DNA from 3 places in the Kitasatospora sp. NBC_01302 genome. Region 2 is predicted to be linked to each of the others. Evidence: riboswitches for the same ligand, from Rfam matches in the RefSeq annotation. Region 2 holds a riboswitch; each other region holds the start of a gene.
What was found. Region 2 has a riboswitch for cobalamin ahead of OG294_RS02825 (CbtB domain-containing protein). Riboswitches for the same ligand answer to the same signal wherever they lie in the genome.

Region 1: another riboswitch for cobalamin. It lies ahead of OG294_RS10775 (HoxN/HupN/NixA family nickel/cobalt transporter); the one in region 2 lies ahead of OG294_RS02825 (CbtB domain-containing protein).
Region 3: another riboswitch for cobalamin. It lies ahead of OG294_RS25510 (ribonucleoside-diphosphate reductase subunit alpha); the one in region 2 lies ahead of OG294_RS02825 (CbtB domain-containing protein).

What each region holds. Positions count from the first base shown of each region.
Region 1 is NZ_CP108404.1:2,558,964-2,567,922, forward strand. It holds gene OG294_RS10765 (HoxN/HupN/NixA family nickel/cobalt transporter) at 1-809, shown strand, start outside; gene tsaD (tRNA (adenosine(37)-N6)-threonylcarbamoyltransferase complex transferase subunit TsaD) at 869-1,957, shown strand; cobalamin riboswitch at 2,004-2,218, shown strand; gene OG294_RS10775 (HoxN/HupN/NixA family nickel/cobalt transporter) at 2,253-3,380, shown strand; partial or broken gene OG294_RS10780 (cellulase family glycosylhydrolase) at 3,699-4,394, shown strand; gene OG294_RS10785 (glycosyltransferase family 4 protein) at 4,780-7,059, opposite strand; gene OG294_RS10790 (polysaccharide pyruvyl transferase family protein) at 7,056-8,959, opposite strand, start outside.
Region 2 is NZ_CP108404.1:585,508-589,842, reverse strand. It holds gene metE (5-methyltetrahydropteroyltriglutamate--homocysteine S-methyltransferase) at 83-2,398, shown strand; cobalamin riboswitch at 2,540-2,661, shown strand; gene OG294_RS02825 (CbtB domain-containing protein) at 2,702-2,920, shown strand; gene OG294_RS02820 (CbtA family protein) at 2,947-3,843, shown strand; gene OG294_RS02815 ((2Fe-2S)-binding protein) at 3,840-4,335, shown strand, end outside.
Region 3 is NZ_CP108404.1:5,808,763-5,817,721, reverse strand. It holds gene OG294_RS25535 (LamG domain-containing protein) at 1-314, shown strand, start outside; gene OG294_RS25530 (glycosyltransferase family 2 protein) at 583-2,187, shown strand; gene OG294_RS25525 (glycoside hydrolase family 26 protein) at 2,184-3,281, shown strand; gene OG294_RS25520 (ArnT family glycosyltransferase) at 3,293-4,969, shown strand; gene OG294_RS25515 (glycosyltransferase family 39 protein) at 5,080-6,738, shown strand; cobalamin riboswitch at 6,814-6,942, shown strand; gene OG294_RS25510 (ribonucleoside-diphosphate reductase subunit alpha) at 7,204-8,959, shown strand, end outside.

The DNA.
Region 1 (8,959 bases), 2.0 Mb from region 2:
GCCACTCCTCGATCGTCTTCGGGCTGGCCTTCCTGCTCTCGCTCGGCGTCAAGGCGCTCGCCGGGCCGGTGGAGGACGACGGCTCCAAGCTGCACCAGGTCACCGGGCTGATCGGCACCACTGTCTCCGGCACGTTCCTCTACATCATCGCGGCGATCAACCTCGTCGTGCTGGCCGGCATCTGGAAGGTGTTCCGGAAGATGCGTTCGGGCCACTTCGACGAGGCGGCCCTGGAGGAGCAGCTGAACAACCGCGGCTTCATGAACCGGCTGCTCGGCCGGGTGATGAAGTCGATCACCAAGCCGTGGCAGATGTACCCGGTGGGACTGCTGTTCGGGCTCGGCTTCGACACCGCCACCGAGGTGGCACTGCTGGTGCTGGCAGGCTCCGGCGCCGCCTCCGGCCTGCCCTGGTACGCGATCCTGTGCCTGCCCGTGCTGTTCGCGGCCGGTATGTCGCTGCTGGACACCATCGACGGCTCGTTCATGAACTTCGCCTACGGCTGGGCGTTCTCCAAGCCGGTGCGCAAGGTCTACTACAACCTGACCATCACCGGCCTGTCGGTGGCCGTCGCGCTGATCATCGGCACCGTGGAGCTGCTCGGCCTGCTCGCCGACCAGCTCGACCTGCACGGGGCGTTCTGGGACTGGGTCAGCGGGATCGACATCAATCTGCTCGGCTTCCTGATCGTCGGGCTCTTCTTCGTCGTCTGGATCGCCGCGCTGGTGATCTGGAAGGTCGGGCGGATCGAGGAGAAGTGGTCGGCCAACGTGCCCGCCGCCGGGCCGGCCGCCGTGGAGGAGGTCTGATGCCCGCAGCGCCGACGCCCTCAGCGCCGGTGTCCGCAGCGCCAAGGCCGTCGGCGCCGGTGTCCACAGCGCCGGTATCCGCCTCCCCCGTGGTGCTGGGCATCGAGTCCTCCTGCGACGAGACCGGCGCCGGCCTGGTGCGCGACGGCGTGCTGCTCGGCCAGGCGGTGGCCTCCAGCATGGACGAGCACGCCCGGTTCGGCGGTGTGGTGCCGGAGATCGCCGCCCGCGCCCACGTCCAGGCGATGGCACCGGTGGTGCGCGAGGCGCTCGACCGCGCCGGCCTCACCCTGGCCGACGTCGGCGCGGTCGCCGTCACCACCGGCCCCGGCCTGTCCGGGGCGCTGCAGGTCGGGGTGGCCGCCGCCAAGGGCTACGCCTTCTCGCTGGGCGTGCCGCTGTACGGGGTGCACCACCTGGCGGGGCACGTGGCCGCCGCGACGCTGGACGGCGGGCCGCTGCCCGACCCGTGCGTGGTGCTGATCGTCTCCGGCGGCCACACCTCGCTGCTGCTGGTGCGCGACCTGGCCAAGGACCCGATCGTGCACCTCGGCGACACCCTGGACGACGCGGCCGGCGAGTGCTTCGACAAGGTGGCCCGGATCCTGGGCCTGCCCTACCCGGGCGGCCCGGCGATCGACCGCGCGGCCAAGGCGGGCGACCGGTCCGCCGTCCGCTTCCCGCGCCCGCTCAGCGGCCGGGCGGACCCGCCCTACGCCTTCTCCTTCTCCGGTCTCAAGACCGCCGCCGCCCGCTGGGTGGAGGCGCAGCGCGCGGGCGGGGCCGAGCCGCGGGTCGCCGACGCCGCCGCCGCGCTGCAGGAGGCGATCGCCGACACGCTGACCCGCAAGGCGGTGCGCGCCTGCCGCGACCACGCGATCGGCACCCTGGTGCTGGTCGGCGGGGTGGCCGCCAACTCGCGGGTCCGTGCGCTGGCCGAACGGCGCTGCGCGGCGGCGGGCATCGCGCTGCGGGTGCCGCCGGTGGGCCTGTGCACCGACAACGGCGCGATGGTCGCCGCCGTCGGCGACCTGCTGGTGCGGGCCGGGGCCGAACCCGCCCCCGCGGAGCTCTCGATCGACCCCTCGGCCCCGCTGGAGTTCGCGCGGCTGACCCCGACGGCACGGGAGCCGCAGCTCACCGGGTGAGGTGCGTCGCAGTCGGCCGGGCTTGTCGACATGACGACCCAGCACCTACGGTGTTGATCGCCGTGGTGTTCGGGAAGACCGGTGACGGACCCTCAACAGGGGTTCCAGACCGGAGCGGCCCTCGCCACTGTGATCGGGAAGTGTCCGCGTCGCGCCCGTCCACGACGGGCCGCCACCGGGCGCCGCAAGGCGCCCGGGAAGGCGAGCCGCGGACACGTTCGACCCGTCAGCCAGGAGACCGGCCACGGCACCTTACGAGAACTGTCCACGAGGTGCTGGAGAGGCGTTCCCTGCCATGAGTCTGCCCGAAAACCCCGTCATACCCGCCCCGGCCACGACAGCCCCGGCGACCACCACTCCCCCGCGCTGGCAGCGCGCCGACACGATCCGCACCTCCGGGCTGCTGGCGGTCATCGTGGCCATGCACGTGGTGGGCTTCGCCGTCCTGCTGGGCATGGTCGCCCCGCACCACTACCAGGTCGGCGGCCAGGTCTTCGGCCTCGGTCTGGGCGTCACCGCCTACACCCTCGGCATGCGGCACGCCTTCGACGCCGACCACATCGCCGCCATCGACAACACCACCCGCAAGCTGATGGCCGACGGCCAGCGCCCGGTCTCGGTCGGCTTCTGGTTCGCCATCGGCCACTCCTCCATCGTGATGGCGATGGCGGCGCTGATCGCGATGGGCGCCAAGATCGCGGGCACCCTGGTGGACGACAAGTCGGACGCCCATGTGACGCTCGGCGTGATCGGCACCAGCGTCTCCGGCAGCTTCCTCTACCTGATCGCCGCGCTCAACCTGGTCGCCCTCGTCGGCATCTACCGGGTCTTCAGGGCGATGCGGGCGGGCCAGTTCGACGAGCACGAGCTGGAGAAGCACCTGGCCAACCGCGGCTTCATGAACCGGATCCTGGGCCGGCTGACCAAGTCCATCAGCCGCCCCTGGCAGATGTACCCGGTCGGTGTGCTCTTCGGACTCGGCTTCGACACCGCCACCGAGGTGGCGCTGATGGTGATGGCGGGCTCCGGCGCCGCCGCTGGGCTGCCCTGGTACGCGATCCTGCTGCTGCCGCTGCTCTTCGCCTCGGGCATGAGCCTGTTCGACACCCTCGACGGCACCTTCATGAACTTCGCCTACCACTGGGCGTTCTCCAACCCGGTCCGCAAGGTGTACTACAACCTCACCATCACCGGGCTCTCGATCGCGGTGGCCTTCTTCATCGGCACCATCGAACTGGTCGGCGTGCTGCACGACCAGCTGGACCTCACCGACCCGGTCAGCGGCTGGATCTCCGGGATCGACCTCAACAACGTCGGCTTCGTGATCGTCGGCCTGTTCGTGGTGGTCTGGGCCTGCGCGCTGGGGTACTGGAAGTTCGCGGGGGTGGAGAAGCGCTGGGGCGGGGCCCCGGCCGCTGACTGAGCCTCACGGCCCTCCCGCCGCCGCCGTCCACCGACTCGGGTGTACGGTCGACCGGACGGCCCCGGGTGACCTCGGGGGACCGAGGAGCCAGGCGGGGGCCGGGCGGGAGGAACGATGCGGCGGCGCCATCTCCAGCGGCCGGAGCGTCAACGGCCGTGCCCGCGGTGGACGGTGGCGGCCGTCCTGTCGCTCGCGCTGCTGCTGACACCGCTGCTGGCCGGCTGCGGCGGCGGCTCGCACCCGCGGCCGACGCCGCCCACCCCGCCCGCGCCGACCCGCCCGGTCACCGGAATCGCCTACGGTGACCGGCTGGTCTGGATGTCGGACGCCGACCTGGCCGCCGCGCTCGACACCGCCGTGCAGGTCGGCGCCACCCTGGTGCGCGCCGACCTGTCCTGGGACGACATCCAGCACAACGGTCCGGGCGACTACGCCTGGCACCTGTTCGACCGGGTGGTCGCGGCGGCCGACGCACGCGGCCTGAGCGTGCTGCCGGTACTCACCGCCACCCCGCCGTGGGCCCGGTCGCCCGGCTGCACGGAACCGGCCTGCGGGCCGCACGACGCCGCCCGGTTCGCCGCCTTCGCCGCGGCCGCCGCCCAGCGCTACGCGCCGCGCGGAGTGCACGACTGGGAGCTGTGGAACGAACCCAACCTGACCACCTTCTGGGCGCCGGCGGCCGACCCGGCCGGCTACGCCGCCACCGTGAAGGCGGGCGCCGCCGCGCTGCACCACGCCGACCCGCACGCCTTCGTGGTGCTCGGCGGCCTGGCCCCCACCGACAGCGGGCACGGCGACCTGGCGCCGACCGCCTTCCTGGCCGAGGTGGCCCAACAGGGCGCCACCCGGGTGGTGGACGCGGTCGGCTACCACCCGTACTGCTACCCCTACCTGCCCAGCGCGAGCACCTCGTTCGGCACCGCCTGGGAGCAGATCGACCGGACCAAGGAGAGCCTGCGCAGCGTGCTCACCCAGGCCGGTACTCCTCGACTGCCGATCTGGCTCACCGAGTTCGGCGCGCCCACCGGCGGACCGGGCGCGGCCTCGGACGGCTCGCCGGGCGACATCGGCCCCGGCACCACCCATGTCACCGAGGCCCGGCAGGCCGAGATCGCCGCCGACGGCGTGCGCACCGCGGCCGCCGACCCGGGCATCGGCGCGCTGATCTGGTACACCGACCGGGACAATCCCGCGGCGACCGGCGCCGGCGCGGGCGGCAGCACCGAGGACTGGTACGGGCTGCGCCGCGCCGACGGCAGCGCCAAGCCCGCGCTCGCCGCGCTGCGCTCGGCCATCACCCAGCTGCGCGCCTCGACCGACGCCTCGGCCGCCCCCACCTCGACCGCGTCGGCCACCACCGCCGCCACCCGCGGACCCGGCAGCCTGCCGCGCCCCTCGCTCAGGCCGGCGACAGCGCTCGGAACAGTGCCAGGTAGCGCCGCGTCAGGCCGGGCCAGGCGTAGTGCTCGACGACGTGCCGTCGGCCCGCGGTGCCGAAGCGCTCAGCGGTGCCGGCGTCCGTGAGCAGGCGCCGGCAGGCGGCGGCCAGCGCCTGCGGATCGCCGGGCTCCACCAGCAGGCCGGTCACCTCGTCGTCCACCACGTGCGGGATGCCGCCCACCCGGGAGCCGACCACGGGGGTGGCGCAGGCCATCGCCTCGATCAGGGTCATCCCGAAGGACTCCGCCGGGCTCAGCGAGGGCAGTACGAGCAGCGCGGCGTGCTGGAGTTCGGCGACCAGCGGCGCCCCGGTGAGCGCCCCGGTGAACTCCACCCGCCCGGCCACCCCCAGCCGCTCGGCCTCGGCGCGCAGCTCAGGAACGGCGTCGCCGTCGCCGACCAGGCGCAGCCGGGCCCGCGACTGGTCGGCCAGCTGCGCGAAGGCGTTCAGCAGCACCGGCACGCCCTTCCAGGCCGAGGTGCGGTCCATCCGTCCGACGTAGAGCACCGTGGGCGGGCGCTCGGCGGCCGGCGGGCCCGGGGTGAAGCGCTCGGTGTCCACGCCCGGCGGGATCCGCACCGCACCGCGCCGGTTCGCCGCCAGCGAGACCGGGGAGACCGCGACCAGCGCCCCGGCCCGCGCGAAGAGCCGTGGCAGCACCAGGCGTTCGTAGCCGCCGATCAGCTGGTCCACCCCGCGCTGCCCCTTGGCCATCGAGCCGGCGTGGTAGGTCAGCACGGTCGGCCGCGGGCCGCTGAGCGCCACCGCCAGGTCGCCCAGGCCCGGCACCGGGGCGTGTGCGCTGACCACGTCGATGCCCAGCCGGCGCAGCCAGTAGGGCAGTTGGAGCGGCCAGAGCGGGCTGAGCGGAGTGTTGGAGAGCCGGGCCCAGGTGCCGAGCCGGACCACCGGCAGGCCGTCCTCGACCGTGACGGTGGTGCGCCGGCCCGCGGTGTTGGTGGTGATCACGGCGGCCCGCAGCCCGGGGTCGGCGGCCACCGCCCCGGCGACCCGGGCCGCGTAGCCCTCCACCCCGCCGATCTTCGGCGGGTAGTACGGCGCCACCACCGCCACCCCGCGCCGGCGCCGGCGGCTCAGCGCCCGGGCGAAGACCTCCGCCGTCCGGTCGGCCTGCCGCTCCCAGGAGAGCTCGGCCGCCGCGAGCCGCCGGCCCGCCGCACCGAGCCGCCCGGCGAGCGGGTCGTCGGTCAGCACGGCGGCCAGCGCGGTGGTCAGGGCCGGCAGGTCACCGGGGTCGGCGAGCAGGCCCGACTCGCCCTCGGCCACCAGCGAGGGGATGCCGCCGACCCGAGTGCTGACCACCGGGCGCCCGCAGGCCATCGCCTCCACCAGCACGCTGGGGAAGCTGTCGTAGTGGGTGGGCAGCGCCAGCACCCGGGAGCGGCGGTAGGCGGCGACCAGCTCGTCCCCGGTCAGCCGGCCGCTGAACCGCACCAGGTGGGCGACGCCCAGCCGGTAGGCCAGGCGCCGGTGCGCGGCGGCGGCCGATCCGTCGCCGACCACCTCCAGTCGCACCCCGGGCACCCGCCGCGCCAACTCGCCCAGCACGCGCAGCAGATCGGGCAGGCCCTTGTAGGCGGTGGCGCGCTCCAGCGAGCCGACGAAGAGGATCAGCGGCTCGCCCGACAGCGGGCTCGGGGCGAACCGCGCCAGGTCCACCCCGGGCGAGACGGTGACGGCCCGGCCGGCGAAGAGGCGGGCCAGGTCGGCCCGGACGTAGTCGGAGGAGCAGATCAGCTCGCCGGCCCGGCGCACCGTGCCGGCCAGCAGGGTGCGCTCGTAGAGCGAGCAGACGGCGGTGCCCAGCGGATCGCCCTTGCGCATCCGCCCGGTGTGGTAGGTCAGCACGAACGGCAGCGGACCGCAGGCCCGGGCGGCGGCGTCGGCGAAGAGCGGCACGGGGGCGTGCGCGTTGACCAGGTCCACCTGCTCCTCGCGGATCAGCGCGCCCAGCGCGGCGCGCCAGCCGGCGCCGATCCGGGTGCGGGAGATCCGCAGCGGGGCGGGTAGCCGGTGCACCACGAGCCCGTCCGCTTCGTGGCGCCCGACGGCGCCGCCGTCCCCCACCGTGGCGGCGACCACCACGCGGTAGCCGTGCCGCTCCCGCAGCTGCCGGGCCAGCTGCCAGGTGTACTGCTCGACCCCGCCGGTGTCGGGCGGGAAGTAGGGGGTGGCCAGCAGCACGGTGCGCCCGGCGCCTGCCCGACGACCGGTCATGCGCCCGCCCCCACCGGCCGGCGGGCGGTGGCCGCGCGCAGCAGCTCGGGCAGCTCCTCGGCCCGGGCGACGTAGCCGGGCAGCTTCTCGGCCAGGGTCCGCAGGTACTCCTCACGCCCGGTCCGCAGCCGCTCCACCAGCGTGCCGAGACTGGCCGCCGAGACGTCGGCGATCGGCAGCACCCAGGATTCGAGCCCCAGGTCCCGCATGATGCCGCGGGTCTTGTGCTCGTACTCGATCGCGATGCACGGCACCCCGCTGGTCAGCGCGAAGATCACCGAGTGGAACCGGGTGCCCAGCACGTAGGCGCACTCGGCGTACAGGCCCTTGAGGTCGCGGTAGTCGACCGTCTCGTCCACCCGCAGCGGCGGCGTGGCGCAGTAACCGGCGATCCGGCGCTCCACGATCCGGTCGTCGTCGCCCAGGTAGTCGGTGGTGACCTGGGGGATCAGCACCACCTGGGCGCCGGTGGCCCGCACCGCGTCGATGGTGGCCGCCAGCGCCCGCTCGTACTGCTCCTGTCGGCCCGGGGCCAGCCACTGCCGGGCGGTCACCCCGACCAGCGTGGCGTGCGGGTCCACGCCGATCCTGGCCCGCCAGTCGCCCTGCGGCGGCGGCGCGAAGGCGAAGCCGGAGTCCACCGCGCGGCGCACCGGGGTGCCGCGCACCCCGCACTCGGCCAGGATGTCCACGCTGACGTCCTCCCTGGCCAGCACGAGCGCGGCCCGGCGCACCACGTAGGCGGCCAGCCGGCGCTGGGCCGGGGCCGGGAACGGGCCGAAGGACTGCGGGGCCAGCACCACCGGCACGCCCCGGCGCAGCGCCAGCAGCAGCGGCAGCACCACGTAGAAGACGTTCTGGTAGCCGTCCAGCCCGGGGCGGGCGTTGAAGTAGCCGCCGCCCATCGAGACCACCAGGTCGGCGGAGGCCACCGCGTCCACCTCGCGGCGCACCTCGGCCGGCAGCAGCGGGCGCAGCAGCCCGGCCAGTGGCCCGGCCAGCACCCGCGGCGGCAGCAGCAGGCCGAGCGAGACCAGGAACCCCACCGCCTTGCGCAGGATCCGGCGCGGGGTGCCGATCGCGGCGTCCGCCACGTAGCGGCGGATCGAGCCGAGGTTGGCGGCGCCGTCGAAGGCCGGGTGGACCGCCCGGTCCTCCATCCCGGCGACGGTGACGCGGGCCTGCGGGAAGGCGGCGCGCACCTGGCGCAGACAGACCGCCAGCAGGGCGGCGTCGCCCGCGTTCTCGCGGACGTAGGCGTTGACGACGAGGACCTTCATGGCGGTGGCTTCCGTTCGTGGGGCGGAGGGACGGGCGGTCCGCGCGGGGGCGGCATGACGGGGGCCGCGCCGGCCCGGCAGCCGGGTGCGGTACAGCGCGAGGACGGCGTACAGACCGGAGGCGAGGTTGCCCAGGCCCCAGGCGCAGCCGAACCAGACCAGGCCGCGCCCGGCCCACAGCGCGGCCAGACCGATGGTCACCACGGCGTAGACGACGTTGCTCCAGATCAGCGGCGCCATCCGGCGCACCAGCTTGAGCACGAAACTGCCCACGGTGTTCAGTGCCACCGCGGTGGTGCCCACGGCCAGCACCACCAGCAGGCTCTGCGCCCGGGCCGGGTAGGCGCCGCCGAACAGCCGCAGCAGCAGCCCGCTGCCCGCGGCCAGCAGCACCGCGCCCGGCAGCTGGACCAGCGCGATCAGCCGGACCGAGCGGCGCAGCACCGGCCCGAAGCGCGACTCGTCGGCGGAGATCTCGGCGAACATCGACTCGCAGACCGCGAACGAGACGGCGTTGGCCAGGTTCGCGACCTGGAAGGCGACGAAGTAGTACGCGGCAGCCGCCGTGCCGAGCCGCTGGAGCACCAGCAGCGGCAGCACCAGCAGCGGCAGCAGGTTCA
Region 2 (4,335 bases):
TGCGGCCCCGCCCGGTTCGGCACCTCTTCGCGTCCCGTGACATCGCCGGGAACCCTGAGACAGGCTCGCGAAGGAGAGTCCCTTGACCACGAAGTCCGCAGCCACGGCAACCCGCTCCACCGTCCACGGCTACCCCCGCCAGGGCCGTAACCGGGAGCTCAAGAAGGCGATCGAGGGCTACTGGAAGGGCACGGTCACCGCCGAAGCCCTGCTGGCCACCGCCGCCGACCTGCGCCGGGAGAACTGGCGGCAGCTCACCGAGGCCGGTATCGCCCAGGTGCCCACCGGTGATTTCTCGCTCTACGACCACGTGCTGGACACCACCGTCGCCGTCGGGGCGATCCCGGCCCGCCACCGCGCCGCCGTCGACGCCGACCCGCTGGACGGGTACTTCGCGATGGCCCGCGGCACCCAGGACGTCGCGCCGCTGGAGATGACCAAGTGGTTCGACACCAACTACCACTACCTGGTGCCCGAACTCGGCCCCGACACCACCTTCGCGGCGAACCCCGCCAAGGCCGTCGCCGAGTTGCGCGAGGCGCTGGCGCTCGGCCACGACGCCCGCCCGGTGCTGGTCGGCCCGGTCACCTACCTGCTGCTGGCCAAGCCGGCGCCCGGGGTGGCCGAGGACTTCCAGCCGATCACCCTGCTGGACCGGCTGCTGCCGGTCTACGCCGACCTGCTGGCGCAGCTGCGCGCCGCCGGTGCCGCGTGGGTGCAACTGGACGAGCCCGCGCTGGTGCAGGACCGCACCCCGGCCGAGCTGAACGCCGCCGCCCGCGCCTACCGTGACCTCGGTGCCCTGACCGACCGGCCGAAGCTGCTGGTCGCCAGCTACTTCGACCGCCTGGGCGAGGCGCTGCCGGTGCTCGCCAAGGCCCCGGTGGAGGGCCTGGCCCTGGACTTCACCGGGCCCGCCGCCGCCAACCTGGACGGCCTCGCCGCCGTCGGCGGGCTGCCCGGCAAGCGGCTGGTCGCCGGTGTGGTCGACGGCCGCAACATCTGGATCAACGACCTGGGGAAGTCGCTGGCCACCCTGGCGACCCTGCTCGGGCTGGCCGGTACCGTGGACGTCGCACCGTCCTGCTCGCTGCTGCACGTCCCGCTGGACGCCGCCGCCGAACGCGAGGTCGACCCGCAGATCCTGCGCTGGCTGGCCTTCGCCAAGCAGAAGGCCACCGAGGTGGCGCTGCTGGCCCGCGGTCTGCGCGAGGGCACCGGCTCGATCAGCGCCGAACTGTCCGCCAACCGCGCCGATCTGGCCTCGCGCGCCGCCTCGCCGATCACCCGGGACCCGGCCGTGCGCGCCCGCACCGCGGCCGTCACCGAGGCCGACGCCCGCCGGGCCCAGGCGTACCCGCAGCGGGCCGCCGCCCAGCGCGCCCGGCTCGGCCTGCCGCTGCTGCCGACCACCACCATCGGCTCGTTCCCGCAGACCACCGAGCTGCGGGTCGCCCGCGCCGACCTGACCGCGCGGCGGATCGACGAGGCCGCCTACCGCGAGCGCATCGAGGCCGAGGTGCGCGAGGTGATCGCCTACCAGGAGAAGGCGGGTCTGGACGTGCTGGTGCACGGCGAGCCCGAACGCAACGACATGGTGCAGTACTTCGCCGAGCAGCTCACCGGCTACCTGGCCACCCGGCACGGCTGGGTACAGTCCTACGGCACCCGCTACGTGCGCCCGCCGGTGCTGGCCGGCGACATCTCCCGCCCGCACCCGATGACCACCGACTGGTTCGGCTACGCGCAGAGCCTGACGGACCGTCCGGTCAAGGGCATGCTCACCGGCCCGGTCACCATGCTCGCCTGGTCCTTCGTCCGCGACGACCAGCCGCTCGCGGACACCGCGTTCCAGGTGGCACTCGCCCTGCGCGACGAGGTGCGCGACCTGGAGGCCGCCGGTGCGGCCGTGGTCCAGGTCGACGAGCCGGCGCTGCGCGAGACGCTGCCGCTGCGCGCCGCCGACCGCCCCGCCTACCTGGACTGGGCCACGGCCGCGTTCCGGCTCGCGACCTCCGGGGTGCGGGCCGACACCCAGATCCACACCCACATGTGCTACGCCGAGTTCGGCGCGATCATGACGGCCATCGACGAGCTGGACGCCGACGTCATCTCGCTGGAGGCGGCCCGCTCGCACATGGAGGTGGCCGGAGAGCTGGCCGGGGCCGGCTACCCGCGCGAGGTCGGCCCGGGCGTGTGGGACATCCACTCGCCTCGGGTGCCGAGCACCGAGGAGGCCGTCGAGCTGCTGCGCGCCGGGCTCGCGGCGATCCCCGCCGAGCGGCTCTGGGTCAACCCCGACTGCGGCCTGAAGACCCGCGGTTGGCCCGAGACCCGGGCCTCGCTGGAGAGCCTGGTCGGCGCCGCCCGCCGCCTGCGGGAGGAACTCGCCGGCTGAGGTGCCGGCGTGGGATGAGAGGGGTGGGCGCAGACCACCTGCTGCGCCCACCCCGGTGGCCGACGCCGGCCACGTGACCTTGCCCGCATTGTGCCCCGGGAGCATCGGCGGCCATTGACGGCCCCTTTCCCGGGCCTTTACCCTACGGTGAGTAGTGATGGCGTAAGGAAGCTGGTGGAACTCCAGCACGGTCGCGCCACTGTGAGCGAGGCGCCTGCGGGCGGCTCGTGAGTCAGATACGACGCCATCACGGTCTGCCCCATCGAAGAGCGGGACGCACGATCCCCTGAAGGAGGCTCAACTGTGAGCACCAGTCTGCCCGGGCCCACCGCCCTGCCCGTCCCGGTCGTCGTTCCTGCGGCCAGGGCCGCCGCCTGGCTCGTCGTCAGCGCGCTGATCGCGCTGGCCGTCTACTACTTCATCGGCGTCGACCAGGGCGCCTACTCCGTGTTCGGCACGGACATGCACATCCACGAGTTCGTGCACGACTCCCGCCACTTCCTCGGCTTCCCCTGCCACTGACCACCGGAAGCAGCGAACAACCCGACATGGAAAAAAGACTCGTCCTGCGCGGCGTCATCGCCGGCGCAGTGGCCGGCCTGCTCGCGTTCGTCTTCGCCCGGATCTTCGCCGAGCCGCAGATCCGGACGGCGATCGACTACGAGAGCGGGCGCGACGCCGCCCAAGGGGCCCTCGACAAGGCTGCCGGACTGCCCATGGACATGGGCGGCCCGGACATCTTCAGCCGCACCGTTCAGGCCAACATCGGCATCGGTGTCGGCATGATCCTCTTCGGTGCGGCGATGGGCGCGCTCTTCGCCGTCGCCTACGCCATCTGTCTGGGACGCACCGGCCGGCTCCGGCCGCGCCCGCTCGCGATGCTGGTGGCGCTGGGCGGATTCCTCGGCATCTACTTCGTGCCGTTCATCAAGTACCCGGCCAACCCGCCCTCGATCGGTCACCCCGACACCATCCGTGACCGCGGCAACCTCTACCTGGCGATGGTGGCCTGCTCGGTGCTCTTCCTGGTGCTCGCGGTCGTTCTCGGCAAGCGCCTCCAGGCCCGGTTCGGCAACTGGAACGCCACCCTGCTGGCGGCCGGCGCCTACGTCGTGGTGATCGGCACGATCATGGCCGTCCTCCCGTCGCTCGGCGAACTGGCCGACAATGTGCAGGAGTTCGGTCACCATGCGACCGAGACCCCGCTGCCGCTGACCGACCCGCAGGGCGCCATCGTCTACCCGGGCTTCCCGGCGGACACCCTCTTCGACTTCCGCTTCCTGTCCGTGGCCGCCCAGCTCCTGCTGTGGGCCACCCTCGGACTGGTCTTCGGACCGATGGCCGAGCGGCTGCTCGACCCCGAGGCGCGCAAGGCCGCTGCGGGTGCGGGTGCGGGTGCGGGTGCGGGTGATGGGGCCGGGACCGCGCCGGTCGTCGCCGCATGACCCGGCAGCTCCCCGGGGCCGCGATGCCGCAACGGCTCGCGGCCTTCGGGCCGTTCTTCGCCATCGACTGCCACGACGACGGACCGGTCCTGCCGCCGTGGCGGCCGATGGCCGAACTGCTCGACGATACAGCCGTGTTGCGGGAGCGCGTGGCCGGCGTCCGCACCTACCTGGCGGCGGCCGGCGGTCAGCCGCTGGAAGCGGTGGAGGAGCGGGTGGCCGCCTCGGTGACCCACCTCGGCCTGGCCGCCAGACTCGTCTCGCCGGCCTTCGCCGTCGCCGTCCTCGACGGGGCGGTGCTCCGGCACGGCCTGCGCGAGGCCCGCTGGCAGCCGGTGCCCGGCGGCATGTTCCCGCTCTCGTTGCCGCAGCAGGTCCTTGAACCCGTCGCCGACCGGGTCGAACTCGCCGACCGGTTGGGCGCGGACCTGCTCGACGGCCCGGTCCGGGAGTTGAGCGAGGCGCTCGGCGCCGGGTTCGGCGTCTCGGCGC
Region 3 (8,959 bases), 5.2 Mb from region 2:
CCCAGCAGGACGCGGCCACCGGCCGCTGGACCCTGCTGACCGGCGTCTACGACCAGTCCACCCAGAAGATCAGCCTCTACGTGGACGGCACGCTGGCCAGCTCCACCCCGGTCACCGGCGTGCTGAACGTCGCCGAGCCGCTCTCGATCGGCAAGTCGGTCTACAAGGGCCAGCCGGTCGACTTCTGGAGCGGCGCGATCGCCCGGGCGCAGGTCTGGAACCAGGCGCTGCCGGCCGACAAGGTCTCCGAACTCTCCTCCGCCAAGGGCACCGTGGCGGCCACGCCGGCCACCGCCTCGTGGATCATGGACTAGGCCGTGTCTCACAATTCCCGTCAGGCGCGCGACGCCGGGCATCCCGCCTGGACGCACCGGCGAATCATCCAAGTACGACCCAGTACGCGGACGCTTCGCCGGCACGCCCAGCCGGGCGCCCAACGCCGCGCGCTGATCCGACGCGAATTGTGAGACACGGCCCAGAGGCCGCTCCGGCCTCCGCCTGGTCACCTCCCCGTCGCCGGTGCCGCCCCACAGCCGTGGGACGCCGACGACCGCATCTGCCCGCTTTTCGTTAGGTATCCCGGTGAGCCCAAAGAACAGCACCGCGACGGCGAGCCGCCGTCGCGGTACCCCGGCGCGCCGGAGCCAGCCGCCCGCCTGGCGCGGTCTCCTCCCGCAGCCGCCGGACGACCAGGAGAAGTACTCCTACGCCAAGCGGCACGTGTGGGTGCTGACCGTGCTGTCGGTGGTCTGCTTCGGCTGCCTGGCGGTCAGCCAGTTCCGCTTCTCCTCCTCCAGCCCGTGGTTCTGGATCTTCGCCCCCTTCCTGGCGCTGATCAGCCTCGACTACCTGATCTCGCTGCGGCTGGACAGCTTCACCCACGACTTCGACCTGCGCGCGCACCGTCGGCGGGTGCTGCGCTGGAAGCCGAGCGAGTACCCGAGCGTGGACATCTTCCTGCCGGTGTGCGGGGAGCCGATCGAGGTGCTGCACAACACCTGGACCCATGTGCGCAGGCTCTCCTGGCAGTACCCGGGGATCGCCCGGCCGTACGTCCTGGACGACTCGGACAACCCGCAGATCGCCGCGATGGCCGAGGACTTCGGCTTCCGCTACGTGGTGCGCCCGGACCGCGGCCGGTTCAAGAAGGCGGGCAACCTCAACCACGCGCTGGGGCTCACCGAGGGCGAGTACGTCCTGATCCTGGACGCCGACTTCGCCCCCCGCTCGGACCTGCTGGAGGAGTTGCTCCCCTACCTGGCCACCGACCCGAGCGCGGCCATCGCCCAGTCCCCGCAGTTCTTCCGGATCCTGGACCAGCAGAACTGGATCGAGCGCGGCGCCGGCTCGGTCCAGGAGCTGTTCTACCGCTCCGTCCAGGTGTCCCGGCAGCGCAGCGGCGGTGCCATCTGCGTCGGCTCGTGCGCGGTCTACCGCCGCTCCGCCCTGCTGGAGGTCGGCGGCATCACGCTGATCGACCACTCCGAGGACATCTACACCGGCTTCGACCTGGCCGCTCGCGGCTACACCCTGCAGTACGTGCCGGTGCCGCTCTCCACCGGTGTGTGCCCCGACTCGGTGGCCTCCTTCCAGAACCAGCAGTACCGGTGGTGCGCGGGCTCGTTGAGCCTGGTGACCAGCAAGCGCTTCTGGGAGACCGAACTGGCCTTCAACACCCGGCTCTGCTTCATCTCGGGCTTCCTGCACTACCTGCAGACCGCGCTGTTCACGCTGCTGGCCCCGCTGATCCCGATCTTCCTGCTGCTGCTCCGTCCCGACCTGCTGCGCGCCGAGCAGACCGTCTGGCTGCTGCCGAGCGTGCTCTACACCGCGGTGGCGCTGCCGCTGTGGCACCGCAACCCGTACCGGCTGGAGGCCTGGGCGGTGCGGCAGATGTACGGGTGGGCCCATGTCTTCGCGATCTGGGACCAGTTGCGCGGCCGGGAGATCGGCTGGAAGCCCACCGGATCGGCGGGCGCCCGGCAGACCCGGCCGATGCGCCGGTTCTGGATCGGCATGTACGGCTGGTGCGCGCTGACCGCCCTGCTCTGGGTGGGCGGCGCCGTGTGGCGGCTGCTGACCCTCTACCCGCCGGACTTCGCCCTGGTGTTCAGTGGTGGACTGTTCTACGCGTGCGTCGTCGGCCGGGTGCTGATCCAGCCGCGCACGCAGGAGGCGCTGTCATGACGCACGGGCCCATCGACCGCGCCCGCCCCGCCCGCCGCCGGCGGACCGGGCTCGCCCTGTTCGCCGTCGGCATGCTGCTGGCCGGCCTGACCGGCTGCTCGACCTTCTCCGCCGGCGGCCGCGCGCAGTACAACGCCGACGGGATGGCGCCGCAGCCGCTGGCCCCGACCAGCGCCGCCGCCACCACCGGCGCTGGCCCCAGCGCGTCCGCCAAGCCGGCCCCCGATCTGCCCTACGACGTCCGCCCGTTGCTCGACCCCGCGCACAAGTACTTCGGGGTCGCGGCGGAGGGCGCGCCGGACTCGATGCAGTCGGTGCAGGACTACACCAACCTGGTGGGCAAGAAGCCGAACCTGGTCGAGTTCTACTCCGCCTGGGGCGACCCGTTCGACGGCGGCGGCTCGGCCAACGCCTGGAACTCCGGCGCGCTGCCGTTCATGTCCTGGGAGCCGAAGACCGTCTCGCTGGCCGACATAGCGGCCGGCAAGAGCGACGACTACATCCGCCAGGTCGCCACCGCGATACGGCAGACCAACCGGCCGCTCGCGCTCAGCTTCGGCCACGAGATGAACGGCGACTGGTCGCCGTGGGGCAACAAGCACGCGACCCCGGCCGACTTCGTCGCGGCCTGGCGGCACATCCACGACATCTTCCAGAACGTCGGCGCCACCTCGGTGATCTGGGTCTGGAGCCCGAACCAGACCAACATCGCGCACAACCCGCTGCAGCCGTACTGGCCGGGCGACGGCTACGTCGACTGGGTCGGGGTGATCGGCTACTACGGCCAGAGCAACCTGCACACCTTCAAGACGCTCTTCGAACCGACCCTGGACGAGATCCGGGTGTTCACCGCCAAGCCGTTCCTGATCGCCGAGACCGCCTCCTCCCCCGGCCCCGGCAAGGGGGACGACATCGACGACCTGTTCAGCACCGTCGAGGCGCGCAGCGACATCCTCGGGTTCGTCTGGTTCAACTTCCACAAGAACGTCGCCGGCGAGACCAACTGGCGGGTCGACAGCAGCCCGCAGGCCCAGGACGCCTTCCGGCACGACGCCGCCGACCCGCGCTTCGGATTCGACGTGCGCCAGCCCTGATGGACACGACCATGAAGACCACCGAACCCATCGAACCCACCGGGTCCGCCAGGTCCACCGATCCCGGTGAGCCCGACAACCCCGGCGACCCCGGCGACCCGCCCGGGCCCGTCGACAGCGGGCCCGCCGAGCCCGAGGGGGCCGCGGCCCGGCCCGACCGCGGCTACCAGCTGCCGACACCGCAGGACGCCGCCTGGTCCGTCGACTCGCGGCGGGCCAGCCGGATCAGCCGACTGCTGCTGCTCGGCATCCTGGCGATCCAGGGCGGCCTGTCGCTGCGGATGCACGGGCGCGCCTTCGAGGACGAGGCGCTCTACATCGCGGCCGGCCACCTGGAGCTGCACCACCTGCTGCACGGTGCGCCGATCCCGTCCGACTTCAACGGCTTCTTCTCCGGCTACCCGCTGCTCTACCCGGTGCTGGCCGGCGCGGTCGACTCGTTCGCCGGCCTGACCGGCGTGCGGCTGGTCAGCCTGGCCATGATGCTCGGCACCACCGGGCTGCTGTTCGGCATGACCCGGCGGATGTTCAACGACCGGGCCGCGCTGGGCGCCGCCGCGCTCTTCTCGGTGGTGCAGTCGACGATCTTCCTCGGCTACTTCGCCACCTTCGACGCAGCCGCGCTCTTCCTCCTCGCGGTGGCCGCCTGGACCGTGGTGCGGACCACCGGCAAGCACCCGGCGACCATCCTGCTGGCCGTGGTGCCGGCGGTCCTGGCGATGGCCGTCAAGTACGCGGCCGGCCTGTTCCTGCCCACCCTGCTGGTGCTCGCCGTGCTCTCCGGCGCGCGGTTCACGCGGCACCAGGCGCTGGCCCGCGGGCTCTGCTTCGGGCTCGGCACCGGCACGGTGCTGGGGGTCGTGGCGTACTTCTCGGGTGCGATCAGCGGCCTCAGCCAGACCACCACGGCCCGCGCGCACGGCACGTCCTCGCCGCTGTCGCTCTTCGAACTGTCCGGCCAGTGGGGCGGGCTGGTCTTCCTGACCGCGGTGGGCGGTGCGATCGCCTACGTCCGCCGTTCCCGGATGGGCGAGATGCCCTGGTCCCCGAACGACACCCCGGGGCGGGTCCGGCGCATCCTGCTCGGCGTGACGCTCTGCGGCTCCGCCCTGCTCGCCCCGGCCTACCAGTCGTACCTGCAGACCGACACCTCGCTCTTCAAGCACGTCGGCTTCGGCCTGTTCTTCGCCGCCCCGATGGCCGGGCTCGGCCTGTCCCGCCTGGTCGGCCCGCACTTCCGGCAGCCGCAGCTCGGCATCATGCTCTACGTGCTGGTGCTGGTCCTCGGCATGGTCCAGGCCCACCACGAGTTCACGCCGCCGGACTCCACCCGGATGGCCGAGGAGGTCCAGCGCCTGACGGTGCCGAACGGGCACTACCTCGCCGAGGAGTACGAGATCCCGGCGTACTACCTGCGCAGGACCACCAGTTGGGACCAGTGGCAGTCCACCTTCGCGATCGACTACGTGGGCAAGGACCACAAGCACCACTACGGGAACGACGGGTTCAGCACCGCGGTCAAGGACGGCTACTTCAACGTCATCGTGCTGACCGGGAACGTCACGCCGGACGCCGACGCCGCCGTCACCGAGGCACTGCAGGGCAGCTCCGCCTACCGACTGGTCGCGACCCTGCCGTTCCACACCCAGTACGGCGACAGCACCTACCGGATCTGGACCCGGCAGTGATCCCCCGCAGCCGACCGGCTTCCGACGGCCCCGGCACCCGACGCCCCCGTCCGACCCCCCGTCCGACCCCGCAGCCATCCCCCCAGCCATCCCCCAGCGGAGACTCCCCCATGAGCCTGGACGAGGCCCCGGCCGCCGACCTGGCAGCCGTCCCCGAGCGGGATCCGGACGCCGCCGCGGCACCCCCCGCGGGCGGGCGGCGCGCCAGGCGCCAGGCCGAGCGTGCCGAGCGCGCCGACCGCACCGGCGGGCCGCTCGCCGCCCTGCTGCTGCTCGGACTGCCGGCCGCCACCGCACTGGTGCTCTGCCTGCACGACATCGGCAAGCGGCAGATGTGGCGGGACGAGCACGCCAGCTGGTGGGCGTCCACCCTGTCGATCGGCGACCTCAGCAAGCTGATCCACAACGTGGACATCGTGCTGCTGCCCTACTACCTGTTCCTGCACGGCTGGATCGACCTGTTCGGCGACTCGCCCACCGCGCTGCGGGTCCCGTCCGCGATCGCGATGGCGATGGCGGCGGGGTGGCTGGCGCTGCTCGGCCGCCGGCTCTTCACGCCCGCCACCGGGCTGCTGGCCGGCCTCCTGCTGGCGGTCCTGCCCGGCGCCGTCCGGTACGGCCAGGAGGCCCGTCCCTACGCCTTCGCGGTGCTGGTCGCCATCGCCTCCACCCACCTGCTCGTCCGCGCCCTGGAGCGCCCCTCGCTGAAGGCATGGGCGGGCTACGCGGCGACCGTCCCGCTGCTCGGCTGGACCCACCTGGTGACCCTCTCGGTGCTGGCCGGCCACCTGGCCGCCGTGCTCACCGGCACCCGCAAGGCCGACCTGGTCCCCCGCTGGGCCTTCACCGCCGCCGTGCTGGCCGGCGGCTCGCTGACGGTCCCGATGGTGCTGCAGGGTCAGGCGCAGAGCGCCCAGATCGCCTGGAACAGGACCGGGCTCACCGACCTCAGGAACTACCCGGACACGCTCTTCCTGTCCTGGCACGTCGGGCTCGCGGTGCTGGCCGTGGGTCTGCTGGGGCTGCTGGCGGCCCGTCGGCACGCCGCCCTGCTCGCGGCCTGGGCGCTGCTGCCGCCGCTGGTGACCTTCGCCACCGCGAGCTGGCTGCACCTCTTCCTCAACCGCTACCTGCTCTTCACCCTGCCGGCCTGGGCGCTGCTGGCCGCCGCCGCGGTCTGCCGCATCGCCGGGCCGCTCACTCGCGAGGCCCGCCCCGCACTGCCGCGCCGGCTGCTCAGCTGGGTGCTGGTCGCCGCCGCGGTCGCCGGACTCGGCTGGACGGCCTGGCCCGGGATCCGGGCGACCCATCAGGACCTTGCGGGCGAGCCGGACTACGACCAGCTCACCCGGATCATGCTGCACGACCAGCAGCCCGGCGACGGCATCGTCTACAGCGGGATCCTGCAGGAGCGGATGTCGATGGCCTACGAGCTGCGCGACGTCAGGACCGCCCCGAAGGATATCCTGCTGCAGAAGTCGGCCGCCGTCACCGGCCTCTACTCGGCCCAGGAGTGCGACGACCCGGACGCCTGCGCGGCCAACACCAACCGGATCTGGCTGGTGTCCACCGGCACCGGAGCCGACCCGCTGGCCGCGCTCCCGCCGCAGACCGCCGAGGTGCTCCGCAGCCAGTTCCAGGCCACCCGGACCGACGCCCTCCCCTGGGTCAAGCTGGTCCTGCTGAGCCGGGTCCACCCCTCCCGCCGGGCCTCGGTGGCGGACGACCTCGGCGACCACAACGTGCAGATGGCGCCTGGCACCAGCTGACATTGCGGCCATCTGGTGTCGGTTTCACCACTCCACGCGACACTACATATGGGGTTGCTCGAAGCGGCTACCACTACATGTATGCTCACTCTCGCTGTCGACGCAGGGGAATCCGGTGGAAGTCCGGGACTGCCCCGCAACGGTGAGCGGCTGCGCCCACGGGTGCCCGCGAGTCCGGTTACCTGCCGACGGTGTGCCACCGGGCTTCCCCGCAGACGCCTTCATGCACAGCTGTACCGTCCGGCCTCGCGGGCAGGCCAGGGTGGATGACGCGCGCCGGAAAGTTTCGGCGTGCTGTTCTGCCCTGCCGCGCGCGCGGGCCACGGACTCCGCCAGTCCGCCGCCGCCACAGGAGAGAGCGCCTTGACCGTCGTTGACTCAGTTACCCTGCCCTCACAGGGTTCTTCCCCCAGCCTCCGGCCTGGCGGTGCCTCCAACGACGCCCAGACCGACCCCGGGGCCGCGCTGCTTCGGCTGCTCACCGACCGAAGCACCGACCTCCCCCAGGTGGACCCCGGCCACGTCGCCGCCGCCGCGCTGCGCGGCCGTCACGCCGGTTCGGACTTCGCCGAACTGCGCGGGCTGGCCGTGGACGCCGCAGCCTCGATGATCGCCGAGGACCCCCAGTACTCGAAGCTGGCCGCCCGCCTGCTCGCCCAGGAGATCGCCGACGAGGCGATCGGCCAGGGCGCCCTGTCCTTCGCCGCCTCGATCGCGGTGGGCCACACCGAGGGCCTGATCGGCGACAGCACCGCCGCCTTCGTGGCCAAGCACGCCGAGGCCCTGGACGCGCTGATCGACACCCGCGGCGACGACCGGTTCGAGTACTTCGGCCTGCGCACCGTGCAGTCCCGCTACCTGCTGCGCCACCCGATCACCCGCAAGGTGATCGAGACCCCGCAGCACTTCCTGCTCCGCGTCGCCTGCGGCCTGGCGGTCGGCGACGACGAGCAGTCGGTGCGCGAGGTGGCCGAGCTCTACGCCCTGATGAGCGCGCTCTCCTACCTGCCCTCCTCGCCCACCCTGTTCAACTCCGGCACCCGTCACCCGCAGATGTCCAGCTGCTACCTGCTGGACTCGCCGCTGGACAACCTGGACTCGATCTACTCCCGGTACGCCCAGATCGCCCGGCTGTCCAAGCACGCCGGCGGCATCGGCCTGTCCTACTCCCGGATCCGCTCGCGCGGCAGCCTGATCCGCGGCACCAACGGCAAGTCCAACGGCATCGTGCCGTTCCTGCGCACCCTGGACTCCTCGGTCGCCGCCGTCAACCAGGGCGGCCGTCGCAAGGGCGCGGCCTGCGTGTACCTGGAGACCTGGCACGCGGACATCGAGGAGTTCCTGGAGCTGCGGGACAACACCGGTGAGGAGGCCCGCCGCACCCACAACCTCAACCTGGCGCACTGGATCCCGGACGAGTTCATGCGCCGGGTCAACGCCAACGCCGACTGGTCGCTCTTCTCCCCCGCCGACGTCCCCGAGCTGGTCGACCTGTGGGGCGCGGAGTTCGACGAGGCGTACCTGAAGGCCGAGGCCCAGGGCAAGGCCGTGCGGACCATCCCGGCCCAGACCCTGTACGCCCGGATGATGCGCACCCTGGCGCAGACCGGCAACGGCTGGATGACCTTCAAGGACGCCTCCAACCGGGCGGCCAACCAGACCGCGCTGCCCGGCCGCACGGTGCACTCCTCCAACCTGTGCACCGAGATCCTGGAGGTCACCGACGACTCCGAGACCGCGGTCTGCAACCTGGGCTCGGTCAACCTCGGTGCCCACGTGGCCGACGGCGCCACCGCCGGCGACCTGCTGAACGCGATGGACTGGGCGCGCCTGGACGCCACCGTGCGCACCGCGGTGACCTTCCTGGACCGCGTGGTGGACATCAACTTCTACCCGACCACCGAGGCCGGCGCCTCCAACTCGCGCTGGCGCCCGGTGGGCCTGGGCGTGATGGGCCTGCAGGACGTCTTCTTCAAGCTGCACCTGGACTTCGACTCCGCCGAGGCCAAGCAGCTCTCCACGCTGATCGCCGAGCGCATCATGCTCACCGCCTACGAGCGCTCCAGCGAGCTGGCCGAGAGCTTCGGGCAGCACCCGGCCTACGCCGAGACCCGCGCCGCCCGCGGCGAGCTGCACATCGACCACTTCGCCACGGCGCCGCACTGGCAGGACCGCTGGGACGCGCTGCGCGCGAAGATCGCCGCCACCGGCCTGCGCAACT